2 regions of the Streptomyces tuirus genome follow, and region 2 is predicted to be linked to the other one. Evidence: predicted binding sites of a transcription regulator. Region 2 holds the regulator's gene; the other holds the start of a gene.
What was found. Region 2 encodes HrcA, which represses chaperone genes, less so after heat shock. Its sites were predicted from a motif close to TTNGCACTCNGNNNNNCNGAGTGCNAA; they were not measured.
Positions count from the first base shown of each region.

Region 1: a site for HrcA is predicted at 4,069-4,095, ahead of groL (chaperonin GroEL). Genes of this name have one in related genera too.

Region 1 covers NZ_AP023439.1:3,368,438-3,375,989, forward strand. Annotated here, with positions in the region: gene IGS69_RS15335 (carboxylesterase/lipase family protein) at 1-839, opposite strand, end outside; gene IGS69_RS15340 (NADH:flavin oxidoreductase) at 930-2,054, opposite strand; gene groL (chaperonin GroEL) at 2,284-3,906, opposite strand; gene IGS69_RS15350 (cold-shock protein) at 4,300-4,503, opposite strand; gene IGS69_RS15355 (MoaD/ThiS family protein) at 4,949-5,224, opposite strand; gene thrC (threonine synthase) at 5,344-6,630, opposite strand; SAM riboswitch class I at 6,649-6,805, opposite strand; gene IGS69_RS15365 (glucosyl-3-phosphoglycerate synthase) at 6,961-7,552, shown strand, end outside.
Region 2 covers NZ_AP023439.1:2,327,573-2,335,124, reverse strand. Annotated here, with positions in the region: gene IGS69_RS10850 (SpoIIE family protein phosphatase) at 1-1,021, shown strand, start outside; gene hemW (radical SAM family heme chaperone HemW) at 1,070-2,302, shown strand; gene IGS69_RS10840 (DUF3097 domain-containing protein) at 2,414-3,217, opposite strand; gene IGS69_RS10835 (MBL fold metallo-hydrolase) at 3,249-3,980, opposite strand; gene hrcA (heat-inducible transcriptional repressor HrcA) at 4,150-5,166, shown strand; gene dnaJ (molecular chaperone DnaJ) at 5,166-6,302, shown strand; gene IGS69_RS10820 (nitronate monooxygenase) at 6,463-7,552, shown strand, end outside.

The DNA of each region.
Region 1 (7,552 bases), 1.0 Mb from region 2:
CGCTGGAGCATCTTGGCGCTCAGTGTCTCGCCCGCCGACGTCAGCCGGTGCGGGGCGATCGTCGAGAGGTCGGCGACGGTGGGGCGCAGTCCCGCCTCGGCGGCGAGGGCGGTGCCGATGTCCCGGGCGAGCGCGTCGGAGAAGAACGTCCCCGGCACGCTCTGGGCGATCGCCCGCTGGAACAGCCCGGCCGCGCGCGGCATGGAGAGCAGCGAGGCGACCGAGCCTGCGCCCGCGGACTCCCCGAAGATCGTGACCTGGTCGGGGTCGCCGCCGAAGGCCTCGACGTTGTCCCTCACCCACTCCAGCGCGGCCACCTGGTCGAGCAGTCCGCGGTTGGCGGGCGCTCCCTCGATGTGCGCGAAACCCTCCATGCCCAGGCGGTAGTTGAGGGACACGACCACCACGTCGCCGTCGGCGGCGATGCGGTGGGCGTCGTAGCCGGGGCTGCCGGAGTGGCCGAGCTTGTAGGCGCCGCCGTAGATCCACACCATGACCGGGCGGCGGGCCGCCGGGTCGGGTTCGGGCGTCCAGACGTTGACCGTGAGCCAGTCGTCGCCCTCGGGAAGGTCGAGCAGGCCCGGGCCGCCCAGGCTGCCGAGGTCCTGCGGGGGCGGCGGGCCGAAGGCGTGGGCCTCCCGTATGCCGTCCCAGGGCTGGGCGGGGCGGGGTGCCTGGAAGCGGGCCGCGCCCACCGGGGGCGCGGCGAACGGGATGCCGCGGAAGACCGCGAGCCCCGCCTCCCTCCGGCCCCGGACCGCCCCGGCGGTGGTGCGCACCACCGGCCCGGGCTGCCCGGCGGAACCGTCGTGCGGCGGGCGGGACTCGGTCGTCGTCATCTGGATCTCCTCAACTCAAGGCCGGTGAACGGGCGCTCAGTCAGTGTCCTTGACTGACGCAAGCAGATCCAGGGCCTCAGGTGACGGAGGTCAGCTGAGGGACTTCAGCGCCGCCGGGTTGTAGGGCGCCAGCTCCTCGGTGCGGCCGTCGAGCACCTTGCGGGCCCACTCGGGGTCCTGGAGCAGCGCGCGGCCGACGGCGACCATGTCGAACTCGTCGCGCTCGAAACGGTCCAGGAGGTTGTCGAGGTCGCCCAGTTCGGCGCCCTGGCCCTGGAAGGCCTTGAGGAAGTCACCGTTCAGGCCGACCGAGCCGACGGTGATGGTGGGCTTGCCGGTGAGCTTCTTGGTCCAGCCGGCCAGGTTGAGGTCGGAGTCGTCGAACTCGGGCACCCAGTAACGGCGGGTGGAGGCGTGGAAGGCGTCGACACCGGCCGCCGCGAGCGGGGCCAGGATGGCCTCCAGCTCCTCGGGCGTCTCGGCGAGGCGGGCGTCGTAGGCCTCCTGCTTCCACTGGGAGTAGCGGAAGATGACGGGGAAGTCGGCGGAGACGCTCTCGCGGACGGCGGTGACGATCTCCTCGGAGAGCTTGGCGCGGGCGACCCTGTCGCCGCCGTAGGCGTCGGTGCGGCGGTTGGTGCCCTCCCAGAGGAACTGGTCGAGCAGGTAGCCGTGGGCGCCGTGCAGCTCGACGCCGTCGAAGCCGATGCGCTCGGCGGCAGCGGCGGCCTCGGCGAACGCGCCGATGACGGCGTCGATGTCGGCCTGGGTCATGGCCTTGCCGGTGGGCTCCGTCGCGCCGATGCGCAGACCGGAGGGGCCGACGGCGGGGGCGTCGGCGACCGGGGGCTCGCCCTGGTTGCGGACCATGCCGATGTGCCACAGCTGGGGCACGATCGTGCCGCCCGCGGCGTGCACCGCCTCGGCGACCTTCGCCCAGCCCGCGAGCTGCTCCTCGCCGTGGAAGCGCGGCACGCGGTCGCTCTGCCCGGCCGAGTCGTGGCCGACGTAGGTGCCCTCGGTGACAATCAGGCCGACTCCGGCGGCGGCGCGGCGCGCGTAGTACGAGACGACGTCCTCGCCGGGCACGCCGCCCGGGGAGAACATGCGGGTCATCGGGGCCATCGCGATCCGGTTCGGAACGGTCAGGCCGCCCAGCGTTACGGGCCGGGACAGGATTTCGGCGGCGCGGGATGCGGAGGCGGCGACAGTCACGTGGGGGCTCCCTCGGGGGTACCGGATGGTATGTGCATACGCATAGGACGCATGATTCAACCACCCAGCCCGGCCCCCGCATCCCGTCCCGGCTGTGATCCCGGACACGCGAGAGGCGCGCCCTTGAGCTCGCGAGGGGGCGTACCCCCGGACACGCCCGAGGGCGGCACCCCCTGCCGGAACAGGAAGTGCCGCCCTCGGTAAGGACGTTGATCAACCCTGGGGTCGATCAGAAGTCCATGTCACCGCCCGGCATGCCGCCGCCGGCGGGCGCGGCGGCCTTCTCCGGCTTGTCGGCGATGACGGCCTCGGTGGTGAGGAACAGCGCGGCGATGGAGGCGGCGTTCTGCAGGGCAGAGCGGGTCACCTTCGCCGGGTCGATGATGCCCTCGGCGATCATGTCGACGTACTCACCGGTCGCGGCGTTCAGGCCGTGGCCGACCTGGAGGTTGCGGACCTTCTCCACGACGACGCCGCCCTCGAGACCACCGTTGACGGCGATCTGCTTCAGCGGGGCCTCCAGGGCGAGCTTCACGGCGTTGGCGCCGGTCGCCTCGTCACCCTCGAGCTCCAGCTTCTCGAAGACCTGGGAGGCCTGCAGCAGGGCCACGCCACCACCGGCGACGATGCCCTCCTCGACGGCCGCCTTGGCGTTGCGCACGGCGTCCTCGATGCGGTGCTTGCGCTCCTTGAGCTCCACCTCGGTGGCGGCACCGGCCTTGATGACCGCGACACCGCCGGCGAGCTTCGCCAGGCGCTCCTGCAGCTTCTCGCGGTCGTAGTCCGAGTCGCTGTTCTCGATCTCGGCGCGGATCTGGTTGACCCGGCCCTGGACCTGCTCGGGGGAGCCGGCACCGTCGACGATGGTGGTCTCGTCCTTGGTGACGACGACCTTGCGGGCCCGGCCCAGCAGGTCGATCGTGGCGTTCTCCAGCTTGAGGCCGACCTCCTCGGAGATCACCTCGCCGCCGGTGAGGATGCCGATGTCCTGCAGCATCGCCTTGCGGCGGTCGCCGAAGCCCGGGGCCTTGACGGCGACGGACTTGAAGGTGCCGCGGATCTTGTTGACGACCAGGGTCGACAGGGCCTCGCCCTCGACGTCCTCGGCGATGATCAGCAGCGGCTTGCCCGACTGCATGACCTTCTCGAGGAGCGGCAGCAGGTCCTTGACGTTGCTGATCTTCGAGTTGGCGATCAGGATGTACGGGTCGTCGAGGACGGCCTCCATACGCTCCATGTCGGTGGCGAAGTACGCCGAGATGTAGCCCTTGTCGAAGCGCATACCCTCGGTGAGCTCCAGTTCCAGACCGAAGGTCTGGGACTCCTCGACGGTGATGACGCCTTCCTTGCCGACCTTGTCCATGGCCTCGGCGATGAGCTCGCCGATCTGGGTGTCGGCGGCGGAGATGGAGGCCGTGGAGGCGATCTGCTCCTTGGTCTCGACGTCCTTCGCCTGCTCCAGCAGGGCGGCGGAGACGGCCTCGACGGCGCGCTCGATACCGCGCTTGAGGGCCATCGGGTTGGCGCCGGCGGCTACGTTGCGCAGACCCTCCTTGACCAGGGCCTGGGCGAGAACGGTCGCGGTGGTCGTACCGTCACCGGCGACGTCGTCCGTCTTCTTGGCGACTTCCTTGACCAGCTCGGCGCCGATCTTCTCGTACGGGTCCTCGAGCTCGATCTCCTTGGCGATGGACACACCATCGTTGGTGATCGTGGGCGCGCCCCACTTCTTCTCGAGGACGACGTTGCGGCCCTTGGGGCCGAGCGTCACCTTGACAGCGTCCGCGAGCTGGTTCATGCCGCGCTCGAGGCCGCGCCGCGCCTCCTCGTCGAACGCGATGATCTTGGCCATGTGAAGTGGTCCCTCCAGGACTGGGGGTGATTACTTCGGACCGCGCCCGCGCCCGCGACGGACGGCTCGCCAGCCTTGTGGTTCCTTCCCCACCCGGCCTGCGGGCCTCACCGACCCGGTCCTTACGTTGTCACTCTCACCTTCAGAGTGCTAACGCAATGATTAGCACTCGACCCCCGAGAGTGCAAGGCGCGCTCGCGTAGCGAGTGCTCGTTGAGGGGTGGTGGTCGGGCGACGGGTGGGCGCAAGCGCCTCCGGGGGATCGGGCGGGGGCGTCAGCCCCTCGCGAACACCGCTCCATGGGGTGTTCGAACAGGCCGAAGGGCCCGCACCCCGGGGGGTACGGGCCCTTCTGAGAAGACCGGTCGCTGATGCGTTGGTCGTGGTGCGCGTTCAGGCAGAGACGCGAACCATGTCGGCCTGCGGTCCCTTCTGGCCCTGCGAGATCTCGAACTCGACCCGCTGGCCCTCTTCAAGGGTGCGGTAGCCGTCCATCTGAATCGCGCTGTAGTGGACGAAAACATCCGCACCACCGTCGACCGCGATGAAGCCGTACCCCTTCTCCGCGTTGAACCACTTGACGGTGCCCTGAGCCATGCCTAACTCCCCTATTACTGGCCCTTGCACAGATCCACACTTCGCGGATCCGGGTCAGACCTCACCCCCCACGGTTGGGGGCGTGCGCCGGAACGCGTCGACCGCGGCTGAATGTATCTGTCCAACTGCCGTCTGCAACAGGTCAATCGGACGAGAATTCTGGACGCGCCGGGTCCGGAATGTAGGGAGAATTCGTCCGAATTCAGGGCAAGTCGGGCCGCACAAAGGGAACAAAAGCCGCAAAAGATGCGCACACTTTGGCTACATCTTGTCGGACTCGCAGCGGGAATTCAGGGTTCCGATCAGGGGATCGGGATCGCGTTCCCCAACTGTACCGCGCTCAATCACGCAGAATTGCCCCCTCCGCTTCTCTCACGGAGGGGGCAATTCGATGAACTCTCAGTGACGGCCGTTACCGAAGGTAATAACAGGCCGCCCGACCGGTTCAGCCGCCGGCGACGGCGGGAATGATCGACACACCGGCACCGTCCGGCGTGGCCGTCTCCAGCCCCTGCTCGAACCGCACATCGTCGTCGTTGACGTACACGTTGACGAACCGACGCAGCTTGCCCTGGTCGTCCAGCACCCGGGCGGCGATCCCGGTGTGGTTCTTCTCCAGGTCGGCGATGACCTCGCCGAGGGTCCCACCATCGGCGGACACCTCAGCCTGCCCGCCGGTGTAGGTACGCAGGATGGTGGGGATGCGGACGGTGACGCTCATGACTTGCAACCTCCGGGTTGGGTGACGCACCTGCTTCTAGGGGCGCGGGGCTGTGTCGATTTGCGGCTCCGCCGCGCGGGCGCGACCAGCCCCCACAGGCCCGCAGCAAACAACGACGCTCAGACGAGCCCGGCCTCACGGAAAGACTCGAGGCTGGGACGAATGGTCGCCGTCAGACCCGTGCCCGCCACCGCATCCAGCGTCTTGAGACCGTCCCCCGTGTTGAGCACCACCGTGGTCTTGGACGGATCCAGCAGCCCGTTCTCCAGCAGCTTCTTGGTGACACCCACCGTCACACCACCGGCGGTCTCCGCAAAGATCCCCTCGGTCCGGGCAAGGACCTTGATCGCGTCGACGACCTGCTCGTCGTTCACGTCCTCCACCGCACCGCCGGTCCGCCGCGCGATGTCCAGCACGTAGGGCCCGTCCGCCGGGTTGCCGATGGCGAGCGACTTGGCGATGGTGTTCGGCTTCTGCGGGCGGACGACGTCGTGCCCGGCCTTGTAGGCGACGGACACCGGCGAGCAGCCCTCGGCCTGCGCACCGAAGATCTTGTACGGCTTGTCCTCGACGAGACCGAGCTTGATCAGCTCCTGAAGACCCTTGTCGATCTTCGTCAGCTGCGAGCCGGAGGCGATCGGCACCACGAGCTGGTCCGGCAGCTGCCAGCCGAGCTGCTCGCAGATCTCGTACGCGAGGGTCTTGGAGCCCTCCGCGTAGTACGGCCGGAGGTTGACGTTGACGAAGCCCCAGCCCTCACCGGCCGGGTCGCCGATGAGCTCGGAGCAGAAGCGGTTCACGTCGTCGTAGTTGCCCTCGATGCCGACGAGCTCGCCGCCGTAGACCGCGGCCATGACGACCTTGCCCTGCTCCAGGTCGTGCGGGATGAACACACAGGAACGGAAGCCGGCGCGGGCGGCGGCGGCGCCCACCGCACCGGCGAGGTTGCCGGTGGAGGAGCAGGAGAGCGTGGTGAAGCCGAAGGCGCGGGCGGCCTCCAGGGCCTGGGCGACGACGCGGTCCTTGAAGGAGTGCGTCGGGTTGCCGGAGTCGTCCTTCACGAACAGCTTGCCGGCGTCGACGCCCAGCTCGCGCGCGAGGTTGTCGGCCTTGACGAGCTTGGTCCAGCCGGGGTTGATGTTCGGCTTGTCCGCGACGTCGGCCGGGACCGGCAGCAGCGGGGCGTAGCGCCAGATGTTCGCGGGTCCCGCTTCGATGCGCTTGCGGAGCTCTTCGGTTTCGTAGGCCGAGAAGTCGTAGGCGATCTCCAGCGGGCCGAAACACTCCTCGCACGCGAAGACCGGGCCGAGGGGCACGCGGTGACCGCATTCGCGGCAGCTCAGCGCGGCGGCGGGGCCGAGGTCTACGGTGGATTCGGTGGTGCTTGCAACAGTCTGCGCAGCCATGTGAGGCGAGGCCCTTTCTCCTCATCTTCCTCACGACGCATCTCGCCGTGAGACGGATTTGGCACCTTCCCGAGCCGGGAGCCTCGCGCTGGCGGTCGACAGTGACCTACGAGTACCGACTGGAGGGTTGCCGGGGCTTCATCGGGCCGTTTCCCTCTGCCCCTCTGGATGAGCTGTATGTGGTTGTAAACGACGGCCGACCCCGGACATGCGATGGTCACCCGCGCTGTTCAAGACTGTAACCGACGACCAGGACAGTTGAGATAGTCGTCCGAACCGCGAGACGCGTCACATTCCGTCCCGCCGAGAGAACGCTAAGGAGCCGCCACGGTGCTGGAAGAAGTCGAGCGCTGGCTGAGCACCCGTTCCTGGTCCGCGAACGAGCGCCCGCTCCACCGGATCCTCGCCGCGAAGCAGCGCACGGGCCAGACGGTCAGCGTCGTACTGCCCGCTCTCAACGAGGAGGCGACGGTCGGGGACATCGTCTCCGTCATCCGCCACGACCTGATGCGGCAGGTGCCGCTCGTCGACGAACTGGTCGTCGTCGACTCCGGGTCCACCGACCGCACGTCCGAGGTGGCCGCCGCCGCGGGCGCGCGGGTGGTGCACCGGGACGAGATACTCCCGCGCCTGCCCGCCGTGCCCGGCAAGGGCGAGGTGCTGTGGCGCTCGCTCCTGGTCACCCGCGGGGACATCGTCTGCTTCGTCGACGCCGACCTCAAGGACTTCTCGTCCGACTTCGTCTCCGGGATCGTGGGCCCGCTGCTCACCGAGCCGGACGTGGACCTGGTGAAGGCCATGTACGACCGCCCGCTGGCCGGGGCCTCCGGGCAGGGCGGCCGGGTCACGGAACTGATGGCGCGCCCGCTGCTCAACATGCACTGGCCGCAGCTGGCCGGCTTCGTGCAGCCGCTCGGCGGCG
Region 2 (7,552 bases):
CGGCAGGTCCGGACCCGTCGACTACCCCTGGCCCGGCGAGGCGCTCGGCGACGCCGAGCCCGGCTCGGCCCTGGCGTACCGGCTGGTCGCCGGGGGACGCCCGCTGGGCACCCTCGTCATCGGGCGCTCCGGCAAGGCCGGCTTCCCCGACGAGATCACCGGCCTCGCGGAGGACCTCAGCCGCCGGGTGGCCCTCGCCATCGGCGCCGCCCGCCAGTACGCCCGCCAGGCCACCATCAGCGCCGTCCTGCAGCGCGGCCTGCTGCCCGGCGCCGTGGCCGAGATCCCCGGCATGCGCAGCGCCCTCGTCTACGAGCCGTGCGACAAGGGCGGTCCGAGCGGCGACTTCTACGACCTGTTCCCGGCCGGCGACGGCCGCTGGTGCTTCGCCGTGGGCGACGTCCAGGGCAAGGGCCCCGAGGCGGCCGTCGTGATCGGCCTGGCCCGGCCCTGGCTGCGCCTGCTGGCCCGCGAGGGCTACCGGGTCGCCGACGTCCTCGACCGCCTCAACCAACTGCTCCTCGACGACGCCACGGAGGCCGCCGACGCGGCGGCCCGGGCGCTGGTGGCCGCGGGCGCGCGGGCCACCCCGCCCGGCGACGGCCCCCAGACGCGCTTCCTGTCCCTGCTCTACGGCGAGCTCGTGCCCTTCGACGGCGGCGTCCGCTGCACCGTCGCCTCCGCCGGCCACCCGCTGCCGCTGCTGCTCGGGGCGGGCGGCGAGGTCCACACGGCCGCGCAGCCCCAGACCCTCCTCGGGGTCGTGGAGGACGCCACCTACACCAGCGAGACCTTCGAGCTGCGCTCGGGCGACACGCTGCTGTGCGTCACCGACGGCGTGACCGAGCGCCGCTCGGGCTCCCGCCAGTTCGACGACGGGGACGGGCTCGCGACCGCGCTGGCCGGATGCGCCGGGCTGGACGCGGAGCTGATAGCCGAGCGGATCAAGCGGCTGGTGCACGAGTTCGGGGCGCGTCCGCCCGCGGACGATCTCGCGCTGCTGGTCCTCCAGGCGGACTGACAGCCGCTCCGGGCGGAGCGGGCGCGCCGGTGCTGGACAATGGAAGGCATGCCTTCCGCACTCCCCGACGGCGAGCCCGTCCCCGACGACGGCGCGCTGCCCGCGTCCGCGCTCACCGGGGCCGCCGACCGCCCGCTCGGGTTCTACCTGCACGTCCCGTACTGCGCGACCCGCTGCGGCTACTGCGATTTCAACACGTACACCGCGACCGAGCTGCGCGGCACCGGCGGGGTGCTGGCCTCCCGCGACAACTACGCCGAGACGCTGGCCGACGAGGTGCGGCTGGCGCGCAAGGTGCTGGGCGACGATCCGCGGCCGGTGCGCACGGTGTTCGTGGGCGGCGGCACGCCCACGCTGCTGGACGCCGGTGATCTCGTACGGATGCTGAAGGCCGTGCGGGACGAGTTCGGGCTGGCGGAGGACGCCGAGGTCACCACCGAGGCGAACCCGGAGTCGGTCGACCCCGCGTATCTGGCCGCCCTGCGCGAGGGGGGCTTCAACCGGATCTCCTTCGGGATGCAGAGTGCGCGGCAGCACGTGCTGAAGGTGCTGGACCGCACGCACACGCCGGGGCGGCCCGAGGCATGTGTGGCGGAGGCCAGGGCGGCCGGCTTCGACCATGTGAACCTCGACCTGATCTACGGCACGCCGGGGGAGTCCGACGACGACTGGCGGGCGTCGCTGGACGCGGTGCTGGGGGCCGGGCCGGATCACGTCAGTGCGTACGCGTTGATCGTCGAGGAGGGGACGCAGCTCGCGCGGCGGATCCGTCGGGGCGAGGTGCCGATGACCGACGACGACGTGCACGCCGACCGGTATCTGATCGCGGACGAGGTTCTCTCGGGCGCGGGCTTCGAGTGGTACGAGGTGTCGAACTGGGCGACCTCGCGGGCCGGGCGGTGCCTGCACAACGAGCTGTACTGGCGGGGGGCCGACTGGTGGGGGGCCGGGCCCGGTGCGCACAGCCACGTGGGCGGGGTGCGGTGGTGGAACGTCAAGCATCCCGGGGCGTATGCGGCTGCGCTGGCGGCGGGGCGGTCGCCGGGGGCGGGGCGTGAGGTGCTGGGGGATGAGGATCGGCGGGTCGAGCGGATTCTGCTGGAGTTGCGGTTGCGGGAGGGGGTGCCGTTGTCGCTGCTGCGGGAGGAGGGGCTGGCTGCGTCTCGGCGGGCCTTGTCCGACGGGTTGCTCCAGGAGGGGCCGTACGAGGAGGGGCGGGCTGTGCTGACCTTGCGCGGGCGGTTGCTGGCGGACGGGGTTGTTCGGGACCTCGTTGACTGAGGTGCTCGGCGTTCGTGCTGGGGGCGGGGGGTTTCGCAGCCCGGCGGAGCGGGGTGCCGCTCTCCTTGGGACGGGTGCCGCCCCTAGCGGCACGCATGCCCGCAGCTGGGGTCAGGGGGTCGTCACGAAGTCGATCAGTTCTTCCACCCTGCCCAGCAGTTCCGGCTCCAGGTCCTTGTACGAGTGGACCGCGGACAGGATTCGCTGCCAGGCCGCCCCCGTGTTCTCCGGCCAGCCGAGCGTCCTGCACACGCCCGTTTTCCAGTCCTGGCCGCGGGGGATCCTGGGCCAGGCCTCGATGCCCAGGGACGACGGTTTCACCGCCTCCCAGATGTCGATGTACGGGTGGCCGACGACCAGGGCGTGTTCGCTCGTCACCGACTGGGCGATGCGCCACTCCTTCGAGCCCGGCACGAGGTGGTCCACCAGGACGCCCAGCCGTGCGTCCGGCCCGGGGGCGAACTCGGAGACGATCGACGGCAGGTCGTCGACGCCCTCCAGGTACTCCACGACCACGCCCTCGATGCGCAGGTCGTCGCCCCACACCTTCTCGACCAGCTCGGCGTCGTGCCGGCCCTCCACGTAGATGCGGCCGGCGCGGGCGACCCGCGCCCGTGCGCCGGGGACGGCCACCGAACCGGAGGCCGTGCGAGCGGGACGGGCCGGGCCGCCCGGCGCGGGGCGGACCAGGGTCACCACCCTGCCCTCCAGCAGGAAGCCGCGCGGCTCCATCGGGAACACACGGTGCTTGCCGAAGCGGTCCTCCAGCGTCACCGTGCCCGCCTCGCAGCGGATCACCGCGCCGCAGAAGCCGGTCCCCGGCTCCTCCACCACCAGGCCCGGCTCCGCCGCGACCTCGGGCACCGGCTTGGGCTTCTTCCACGGCGGGGTCAGATCGGCGGAGTACTGGCGCATTCGGATGACGATAGGAGAAGGCGAACGATGATCACCGCGACACGCCGAAACGCGCCGCCAGCGCGTCCCGTTGGGCCCGCACGAACGCCGCGTCCACCACCGCTCCGTGACCGGGCACGTACACCGCGTCCTCACCGCCCAGGCCGAGCAGCCGGTCCAGGGCGGCCGGCCAGTGCGACGGCACCGCGTCGGGGCCCGCCTGCGGCTCGCCGGACTCCTCCACCAGGTCACCGCAGAACACCACTTCCGGATCGCCCGGCACCAGCACCGCCAAGTCGTGCGCGGTGTGCCCCGGGCCGACGTTCGCCAGCAGCACCTGGCACCCGCCGCCCAGGTCGAGGGTCCACTCGCCGGAGACCAGGTGCCCGGGCGGGACCAGCCGCTGCGCCGCCTCCTCGGCCGTGGGCGCCGCCAGGCCGTGGCGTACCGCGTCCGCGCGCAGCTCCTCCCGGTCCCGCACCCGCGACAGCACGGCGTCCACACCCACCGCGCCGAACACCTCCGCGTCCGGGAAGGCAGCCGCCCCGAAGACGTGGTCGAAGTGCGGATGGGTCAGCGCGAGATGTGTCACACGATGGCCCGCGAGCGACCGCGCCTGCGCACGCAACTTCGCTCCCTCGGCGAGGCTCGACCCCGCGTCGATCAAGAGGGCGGCGCCCTCCCCGGCGACCAGCCCCGCCGTGCAGTCCCACACCGGCAGCCGGCACCGCCCCACCCCGGCGGCCACGCGCTCCCATCCGAGGTCTTCCCAAGTCACCGTCATACGGCGACGCTAGCGGTGCGCCCCGCTCGGGGCACGGCGCCGCACGACCAGCCTTGCCGGGGGTGTACCCCACCGCCGTACACTGGGCCGGGGAATGCTGGCACTCGCACGCGCAGAGTGCCAGGCCGGACCGGCAGGCAAGCAGGCGGAGACTTTGGAGGTGTGCGCGATGCTCAGTGAACGCAGGCTTCAGGTGCTGCGCGCCATCGTCCAGGACTACGTCGGCACCCAGGAGCCGGTGGGTTCCAAGGCCCTCACCGAGCGGCACAGCCTCGGTGTCTCCCCGGCGACCGTCCGCAACGACATGGCGGCCCTGGAGGACGAGGGGTACATCGCCCAGCCGCACACGAGTGCCGGGCGCATCCCCACCGACAAGGGCTACCGGCTGTTCGTCGACAAGCTCGCCGGCGTCAAGCCGATGACCGCGCCCGAGCGGCGCGCGATCCAGAACTTCCTCGAAGGTGCCGTCGACCTCGACGACGTCGTGGCGCGTACGGTGCGGCTGCTCGCGCAGATCACGCGTCAGGTCGCCGTCGTGCAGTACCCGTCGCTGACCCGTTCGACGGTGCGGCACGTGGAGCTGCTCTCCCTCGCGCCCGCGCGCGTGATGCTCGTGCTGATCACGGACACCGGGCGGGTCGAGCAGCGGGTGGTCGACTGCCCGGCGCCCGTCGGCGACGCCTCGCTCGCGGATCTGCGCGCCCGGCTCAACAGCCGTGTGGCGAACCGCCGTTTCGCGGATGTGCCGAGTCTGGTGGAGGATCTCCCGGAGGCGTTCGAGCACGAGGACCGGGGTACGGTCTCTACGGTGCTCTCCACACTGCTGGAGACGCTCGTCGAGGAGAACGAGGAGCGGCTGATGATCGGCGGCACCGCCAATCTGACCCGCTTCGGGCATGACTTCCCTCTCACGATCCGGCCGGTGCTGGAGGCGCTCGAGGAGCAGGTCGTGCTCCTCAAGCTGCTCGGCGAGGCGCAGGATCCGGGCGTGACCGTACGGATCGGTCACGAGAACGCCCACGAAGGACTCAACTCCACGTCCGTCGTGTCGGTCGGCTACGGTTCGGGCGGCGAGGCAGTCGCCAAGCTCGGCGTGGTCGGACCGACCCGCATGGACTACCCGGGAACGATGGGAGCGGTACGCGCAGTGGCACGGTACGTCGGACAGATCCTGGCGGAGTCGTAGTGGCCACGGACTACTACGCCGTACTCGGCGTGCGCCGCGACGCCTCGCAGGAAGAGATCAAGAAGGCCTTCCGGCGGCTCGCGCGCGAGCTGCACCCGGACGTCAACCCCGATCCGAAGACCCAGGAGCGGTTCAAGGAGATCAACGCCGCTTACGAGGTGCTGTCGGACCCGCAGAAGAAGCAGGTCTACGACCTCGGCGGCGACCCGCTCTCGCAGGCCGGTGGCGGCGGCGCGGGCGGCTTCGGAGCCGGTGGTTTCGGGAACTTCTCGGACATCATGGACGCGTTCTTCGGTACGGCGTCGCAGCGCGGACCGCGCTCGCGCACCCGCCGCGGCCAGGACGCGATGATCCGCATCGAGGTCGAGCTCGACGAGGCCGCCTTCGGCACCACGAAGGACATCCAGGTCGACACGGCCGTCGTCTGCAACACCTGCAACGGCGAGGGCGCGGCCCCGGGCACCTCCGCCCAGACGTGTGACATGTGCCGTGGCCGCGGTGAGGTCTCGCAGGTCACCCGGTCCTTCCTGGGCCAGGTCATGACGTCCCGCCCCTGCCCGCAGTGTCAGGGTTTCGGCACGGTCGTCCCGACCCCGTGCCCGGAGTGCGCGGGCGACGGCCGCGTCCGGTCCCGCCGCACGCTCACGGTCAAGATCCCGGCCGGTGTGGACAACGGCACACGGATCCAGCTCGCCGGCGAGGGCGAGGTCGGACCCGGCGGCGGTCCGGCCGGTGACCTCTACGTCGAGATCCACGAGCTGCCGCACAGCACGTTCCAGCGGCGCGGTGACGACCTGCACTGCACGGTGACGATCCCCATGACGGCGGCGGCCCTCGGCACGAAGGTGCCGCTGGAGACGCTCGACGGCATGGAGGAGGTCGACATCCGCCCGGGCACCCAGTCCGGCCAGTCGATCCCGCTGCACGGCCGGGGCGTCACGCACCTGCGCGGCGGCGGACGCGGCGACCTCATCGTCCACGTCGAGGTCCAGACCCCGACCAAGCTCGACCCCGAGCAGGAGCGCCTGCTCCGCGAGCTCTCCAAACTCCGCGGCGAGGAACGCCCCACGGGGCAGTTCCAGCCGGGGCAGCAGGGGTTGTTCTCGCGGTTGAAGGACGCGTTCAACGGTCGCTGAGGAGGCGCCTGTGACGGGCGCCTTCAACGGTCGCTGACGGGGCGCCTGCAACGGGTGACACGGGACGCCTCCCGGGTGACGGGAGGTGCCTGTTCCTCTGGTCTATGCCAGTCGGCAGGCCGGTTTCGGAGTTGTTCGGAGGACGTGACAACATGCCGTCATGTCCTCCGCACTGACCGATCTCTTCCCCCACCCGATCGTGCAGGCCCCCATGGCGGGCGGCGTCTCCGTACCGCAGCTCGCCGCGGCCGTGTGCGAAGCGGGCGGGCTCGGGTTCCTCGCCGCCGGGTACAAGACCCCCGACGGGATGTACCAGGAGATCAAGCAGCTCCGGAGCCTCACCAGCAGGCCCTTCGGCGTCAACGTCTTCATGCCGCAGCCGGAGTACCCCGGTGCAAGCACCGGCTCCACCGGAGCGGCCGGCGCCGCGCTCCCTCATGCCGCCGCCGTCGACGTCTACGCCCATCAGCTGGCCGGCGAGGCCACCTGGTACGAGGCCGAGCTCGGCGATCCGGACAGCGGACGCGACGACGGCTTCGAGGCCAAGCTCGTGGTGCTGCGCGACAACCCCGTGCCGGTGGTGTCGTTCCACTTCGGCGTCCCGGGCCGCGAGGTCGTCGACGCCCTGCACCGCGTCGGCACCTTCGTCCTGGCCGCCGCGACCACCCCCGACGAGGCCCGGGCCGTCGAACGGGCGGGTGCGGACGGGGTCATCGCCCAGGGCATCGAGGCCGGCGGCCACCAGGGCACCCACCGGGACATCCCCGAGACGGACGGGACGGGCATCGGGCTGCTGTCGCTGATCGCCCAGGTCCGTGAGGCCGTGAGCATCCCGATCGTCGCCGCCGGCGGCATCATGCGCGGCGGCCAGATCGCCGGGGTCCTCGCGGCCGGGGCGAGCGCGGCCCAGCTGGGCACCGCCTTCCTCGCCACGCACGAGTCGGGCGCGAACGCCCTGCACAAGCAGGCGCTGACCAACCCGCTGTTCGTCCGTACCGAGCTGACCCGGGCGTTCTCCGGGCGGCCCGCGCGAGGCCTGGTCAACCGGTTCCTGCGCGAGCACGGCCCGTACGCGCCCGCCGCCTACCCCGAGATCCACCACCTCACCTCGCCGCTGCGCAAGGCCGCCGCCAAGGCCGGTGACGCGCAGGGCATGGCGCTGTGGGCCGGCCAGGGGCACAAGATGGCCCGGGAGTTGCCCGCCGGGCAACTGGTCGAGGTGCTGGCCGGGGAACTGGCCGCCGCCCGCG